DNA from 2 places in the Pseudoalteromonas sp. QJM3NY_22 genome. Region 2 is predicted to be linked to the other one. Evidence: predicted binding sites of a transcription regulator. Region 2 holds the regulator's gene; the other holds the start of a gene.
What was found. Region 2 encodes sigma-54, which starts transcription at its own class of promoters, with help from an activator protein. Its sites were predicted from a motif close to GTTGGCACGNNNNTNGNNT; they were not measured.

Region 1: AC0VZ4_RS18005 (BON domain-containing protein) is a predicted target of sigma-54. The motif match lies at 1,978-1,996, and genes of this name have one in related genera.

The regions. Positions count from the first base shown of each region.
Region 1 covers NZ_CM149655.1:3,881,693-3,885,117, forward strand. Annotated here, with positions in the region: gene AC0VZ4_RS17990 (hypothetical protein) at 1-650, shown strand, start outside; tRNA gene AC0VZ4_RS17995 (tRNA-Ile) at 797-873, opposite strand; gene AC0VZ4_RS18000 (YqaE/Pmp3 family membrane protein) at 1,153-1,311, opposite strand; gene AC0VZ4_RS18005 (BON domain-containing protein) at 1,376-1,942, opposite strand; gene AC0VZ4_RS18010 (LiaF domain-containing protein) at 2,258-2,923, shown strand; gene AC0VZ4_RS18015 (VOC family protein) at 3,245-3,425, opposite strand, start outside.
Region 2 covers NZ_CM149655.1:3,580,750-3,584,174, reverse strand. Annotated here, with positions in the region: gene ptsN (PTS IIA-like nitrogen regulatory protein PtsN) at 6-458, opposite strand; gene hpf (ribosome hibernation promoting factor) at 463-750, opposite strand; gene AC0VZ4_RS16510 (RNA polymerase factor sigma-54) at 777-2,276, opposite strand; gene lptB (LPS export ABC transporter ATP-binding protein) at 2,346-3,071, opposite strand; gene lptA (lipopolysaccharide transport periplasmic protein LptA) at 3,068-3,425, opposite strand, start outside.

The DNA of each region.
Region 1 (3,425 bases), 300 kb from region 2:
TTCATGACTCTGAACAGCTATATAGAGAAGCAAGCTTTAAAAAGCCATCATGGAAGGGGGCTGCGAATACATTGTTTAATCAAAAGCCATCAAATATTGATGACTTATCTTCCTTAGTGTCAGCTCATTTAAATGACTTAGCTAAAGTTATTAAATCAGATAATGCTAATATTCATAAGCAATTTTGGAATGTAGATCAATACGGAAAGTTAGTTAATCCTAAGCCTGAAAATGAGGGAAGAGATGCTTTATTAACACTCCTTAGAAATAAACTACCTAACTATATAAGCTCAGAGCCTGAAGACCTTCAATTTGCAAACAAAAGAGCTGACATAGCTTGCAGTTATACAGAGCAGCATCTTAAACTGCCTATCGAAATTAAGAGACACTATCACCCTGATTTGTGGGATGCACCCAAGGACCAATTATACAAACAATATATGAAACACGCAGAGCGCTCAGGGAGAGGTATATTCTTAGTTTTTTGGTACGGGTTAGACTCAAAACGAAAGATACCCAACACAAAAAACTATAAGGATTATAAGCCTAAATCAGTTGATGAACTAGCCTCTGCTTTGGAGGCATCTCTAAGTGAGCAACTAAAAGATGCAATTGAAGTTGTAGTTATCGATGTTTCTGGTGATGTATAAGCAGTCAAGGTAGTTTTATTCGATAAATATTTTTCTTGTATTAAGCGCTTTAGCCCAACCCAGTTAATAAGTATAATTAAAAGTAGCACAGAGGTAGCACAGGGTAATTTCTGTTAGTAGGTGTTTACTTGGAAAGTTTGTAAAAGTGGTGGCCCCTCCCAGACTCGAACTGGGGACCTAACGATTATGAGTCGTGTGCTCTAACCAACTGAGCTAAGGGGCCAACTTTTATATAACTGCTAGGCAGTTAATTTTTGAAGCGTTCAGTCACAGAGCGACTAAAGCGGGTTGCAGTATAAAAACTTTTTGAGAGCTTGTCACTACTAAAAACCTTTATTTTAACAATCAGTAAGCTAACTGCTTAAATAGTAATCTTTTATGAGGGAGTAATGTGTAAAAATGAGGAATTTAAGAGAAGGGATTCATGCAAGCCAATTAAAAGTGCCTCTTTAAGCTGTATTTAAAATTGACTTACACAACTAATAATACAAATAACACAACGTTACTTTTTAGCAATAATATAAATAGCGTGTATTAACCCTGGGAAATAACCTAGCAGTGTTAATAAAATATTTAACCAAAAATGCATACCTAAGCCTACTTGCAAAAATACACCTAGTGGCGGTAATAAAACTGACAATATTATACGAATGATATCCATAACTTAACTCCTTTAAAATTAAAAAACAAAAAGCCCAGATTCACTGGGCTTTGAGTATAGTGCATTATTCAGCAACGATAGATAATTTATCTACCACGTCGCGCACATCTTCAGCATTTTTGGCAATTTTAACCGCTAGCTGTTTTTCAGCTTCAGATTCTACAGAACCGTTTAGAGTTACAATACCGTTATCGGTATCAACATCTATGTCTGTACCACCAACTTCTGAGTCAAATAGGAAGCGTGTTGTGATTACGGTGGTGATTTTAGCGTCTGTTAGGTCGTTATCACCATCATCCATCATGTCTTTGTCTGTGTTTTTGGTATCCATGTTTTTTACAACAGTCAGGCTGTTTTCAACATCGGATACGCCATCTAGGCTAAGTACAAGTTCTTCTGCTAACTCTTTTTCAATTTCGCTATCAACTTTACCTGTAAGTACTACCTTGCCATTTTTTACATCAGTGTTAATGTCAAAGTTGTTTAGATTAGTGTTCATAAGTAGCACTGTTTCTGCCTTACCATCAATCCAAGCATCTTTACTTTCGTTTTCCCAGCTGTTTGCTTGGGCACTCATAGCCGTAGTACCAAGAACTAAAGCCGCGATAATAGATTTGTTAAATGTTTTCATAATCTTTCTCCTTTTGATTAAAGACACTTTAACTAATGCGAACTTTAGGCCAACTAAATTTAACATTTAAATTCAATGGGTTGGAATTTAAATTAACTCATTTCATGTTATAGCCGTGTAACTATTTACAGACTCATCGGTAAAACTTTCTCACATTGTGAAAATAGCTAGATAATTGCTGTTTTGGTTAATCTATCGTTAATATAACAAAACTAAAAACAGACTGAAAAATTAAGCCTCTGATAATTATTGAAATTATATTTGGTACGCCGTTTGCTTACTCACCACCAATAGTAAATATAATAAGGAATACCCATGTCTGTAAAAGTTGAAGACCGCCCAATAGAGCAGGTACGCGAACAAGTGATAGATCAATTAATTTATAATTACAGCCATGGCGTTATTTCAGTGGATGCATTTGAAAGACGCTTAGATGAGGCTATGGATGCAAGTAGTAATGAAGCTTTGTTAATCCTAGTTGAAGACTTAACACTTAATACCGATCAGCAATATAAAGCAGAAAAACAATCGCAATTTACTCCACATTATAGTGCACAGCAAAACAGCGATGATGATTTTACGCTACGCAGCATTTTGGGTTCTAACGAGCGCAGCGGCCAATGGGTTGTGCCAAAAAATATATACTTAACCAATTTTATGGGCTCTGTAGTGCTTGATTTTACTGATGCCATTTTTACCCATCAAAATGTAACGATTCACGTTAACTGTATTTTTGGTAGCGATGAAATTTATGTGCCAGAGCATGTAAATGTAGTCTCTAAAATGTTTTGTATTTTAAGCAGCCTTGAAAACAAGTCGGTATCGCTTAACAAGCGCCAAGGACCCACTATTCATATTGAAGGTAAAGCAGTAATGGGGTCGGTTGAAGTTAAAATAAAACGCACCATAAAAGAGAAGTTTATGAGCTTTGCAAACGAGCTAAAAACACAACTTGGCGTTAATAATAACCGCTCATTATAATTTATCTAGCAGCACGTTAGAGTCGATTGGCCTTTAAGGTCAGATATTGCCTTGATTAGGTGCGTTTAATTGCTGCCCGAGATTTGTAACCTAAATAACCTGAACTCTGGATAATAAATCTATCTCAAGCAACTATTTTCAGTGCTAACTGCAGTCCTAGGTAGGGCCTTTCGTTAGCCTGTGTTTGGCATTTATACGTTGTTATTAACTATTTATAGGGAATAAGCACACCACATAGGTGTGTTCTACTAAAAACCAAACACACGGCTTAAAATTCAACTTCGAAAGATAAATAAGCCTAAGTTACTGCCTGACGTTTTATTATAAATCGTTATTCCGCTCGCTTGGTATATCACTTAAATATTCTACGAACTCTACTTCAAATCCAGCCGGATCGATAAAATAAACATTTTTTCTAAATGGGTTGTCACCGCCTTGTTTATCTATTTTAAAACCAACTTGTTGCAAACGCTTTACTACTGCATCTAAATTTTGGGTAACG
Region 2 (3,425 bases):
GTTAATTACGATTGTTCTACAATAACTTGATACAGCTCAGTATCTGATTTTGCGCTGCGTAACTGTTTACAAAAATCTTTATTATTTAGTTTATCAGCTATCGTTGCGAGCGTCTTTAAGTGCTGCTGGTTATCGCCATCAGGTACGATGAGAGCAACAAATATATCAACAGGGCGATTATCTATAGCATCAAAATTAATAGGTGTTTCGCTTACTAATACGAGTGCTAAGGGCTCTTCTGCGCCGCTCATTCGCCCATGAGGGATTGCAATGCCTCTTCCTATACCAGTGCTTCCCAGTTTTTCTCTATTCATTAAGGCGCTGAGAATATCTTGTTGAGAAAGATATGGGAGCTTGTCATGAGCAAGTTGACTGATGAACTCTAAAATTCTTTTTTTACTATTAAAAAGGACCGCAGCTCTGCTGCAGTCCTGGCATATAAGTGAACTTAATTTCATAATATTAGTGTCGAGCAAGCTTCTCTTTGTGTTTAATAACTTGGCGATCGAGCTTGTCAATCAGCGAGTCAATGGCGGCGTACATATCTTGATGTTCAGTAGAGGCAAATAACTCAGCTCCACTTACATGAATCGTTGCCTCAGCTTTTTGGTTTAATTTTTCTATATCAAGAATGACATGAACATTATTAATATGATCTGAGTGTCTTTCTAGCTTCGCAAATTTGGTATTTACATAATCTCTTAATGAATCAGTTACTTCTACGTGACGACCAGTTAAGTTTAGTTGCATAAGCATTACCCTCTTTGTTTAGCGTCTTAAATCAAACTTTTTCGCTGATTTGACGGTGGAATAGCTAGAGATTCGCGATACTTTGCGATTGTACGTCTCGCTACTTTTATTCCTTGCTCAGCTAATATATCTGCAATTTTACTATCACTCAATGGTTTTGCTGAGTTTTCTGCTGCGATTAATTTTTTAATGAGAGCGCGTATTGCTGTTGATGAGCATTCGCCTCCATTTTCAGTACTTACATGGCTTGAGAAAAAATATTTAAGCTCAAAAATACCGCGAGGTGTATGCATATATTTTTGAGTTGTTACGCGTGAAATAGTTGATTCGTGCATTTCGACCATTTCTGCTACATCATTTAAAACCATTGGTTTCATGGCTTCTGGGCCATGCTCAAAAAAACCTTGTTGTTGCTTAACAATACAATTAGTTACTTTTAATAGTGTATCGTTTCTACTTTCTAAACTTTTAATAAACCATTTAGCTTCTTGTAGATGCGAGCGAATAAACTGGCTATCACCACTTGATTTAACGGTGCGTGACATTGCTGCATATTGGCTGTTGACTCTGATTTTAGGCATGCTATCTGGGTTTAGTTCAACAACCCAGCGACCTTTTATTTTTTTCACCGATACATCAGGAATTACATACTCAGATTCTTCTCTAACTATAGTATCCGCCGGTTTTGGGCTAAGAGTATGTATTAAAGTCATTATTTCTTTAAGCTCTTCTTCTTTGAGCTTTGTTTTTTTCATTAATGTACGATAGTCGCGAGCAGCTAATAGATCAATGTGCTCGGTTAAAATCATTTTTGTTTCATTAATATAGGGTGTTTCTTTATCGTATTGGTTCAGCTGAATACATAAGCATTCTTGTAAACTACGTGCTGCAATACCAACAGGGTCAAACAATTGAATTCGTTTTAAAACAGCTTCTATTTCGTCAAGTTCAACTTCGTTGTCTTCTTCGTTCTCTTGATTAAAACTTTCTAAAATTTCTTCGCAGCTTAGCGTTAAAATACCCGAATCATCGACGGCTTCAACAATCGCAATCGCAATCGCTTCATCGGTAGGACTAAAGGGAGTCAGTTGTAGTTGCCACATTAGGTATTCGTGGAGCGTTTCAGTCGAGGAGCCTTGGTATATAGATTCATCTTCAGGCATTGGTCCTGATGATGATGCTGGGGCTGCGCTCATATATTCATCCCAACTAACATCCATAGCCATTTCATCACTTAGCGTATCTTTAGCAAGTGCTTCACCACTGTCTTGCTCATATTCGCTCGGAACATCATCAGCATTTGCGCTAACAGTTACATCGTCGTTATCTGCTTTTTGCTCGTTTTTACCAGCAGAATCTTCGGCGTAATCTTGCTCTTCAACCTCTAATAGGGGGTTGCTGTCGAGTGCTTCTTGTATTTCTTGCTGGAGATCCAATGTACTGAGTTGCAACAGGCGAATTGCTTGTTGCAGCTGTGGAGTCATTGTAAGTTGCTGGCCCATGCGCAGCTGTAATGATTGCCTCATGTATCTCTAACAATCCTTTTATGTTGTTATAATTAATACTAGCAGATGCTTAAAGACATGGCGTAAATGTTACAGCCTAAATTGCTCGCCTAAATAAACATCACGTACTGTTTTATCGTTTAATACGTGTTCTGGAGTGCCTGATGCAATTAACTCACCATGAGAAACTATGTAGGCTTTTTCGCAAACATCAAGAGTTTCTCTTACATTATGGTCGGTAATTAACACACCAATACCACGATTTTTAAGGTGTTCTATTATTTTCTTTATATCTAACACTGAAATAGGGTCAACACCAGCAAAAGGCTCATCAAGCAATATAAATTTAGGAGCAGCGGCTAGTGCTCGCGCTATTTCAACTCGGCGACGCTCGCCTCCTGATAATGCCATACCTTGGCTATCACGAATGTGCTGAATACTAAATTCATCTAATAAATTGTTAAGTGTGTCTTCTCTTGCTTGCTTATTTAGCTCTTTACGTGTTTCTAAAATAGCCATTAAGTTTTGATAAACAGTAAGCTTTCTAAAAATTGATGATTCTTGGGGTAAGTAACCAATGCCTAATCTAGCACGACTATGCATAGGTAAAAGAGTAATATCGTTATCGTCGATAGAAATCTTGCCTTTATCACTAGGTACAAGGCCTACAATCATATAAAACGTTGTGGTTTTACCTGCACCATTAGGGCCAAGTAACCCGACTATGCTGCCAGCCTTTACTTCCAGACCTACATTTTTTACAACTTCACGGCCTTTATAACTTTTAGCTAATAGTTCTGCTTTTAATGTACTCATGGCTGACCTTTATCGTTTTTTTCTTTTTTAGTCTCAATAGGTACTAAAATAGTATGCACACGATCGGTTGAGTTTTCGTCTTTTTCAGCGCTAATTAATTGCTGTTGCATATCGTAAGTAATACTCTTGGCATTTATTTTTTGACCCGCTTGCGATACTTGTGCATCGCCAATAAGGGTTAAAAATCGTTTAGCTACATCATAACGAACTTCGTTTGCGCTGGCGCTCATTATAGTGCCATCAGTTTGTTTTTCTTCGAAATATGCAGGGCTACCAGTTGCAATTAGTAGCTGTTTATTATCGCCTAATTCATCACGTTTATGTACTTCTAAACGGTCGGCTGTAATACGACGG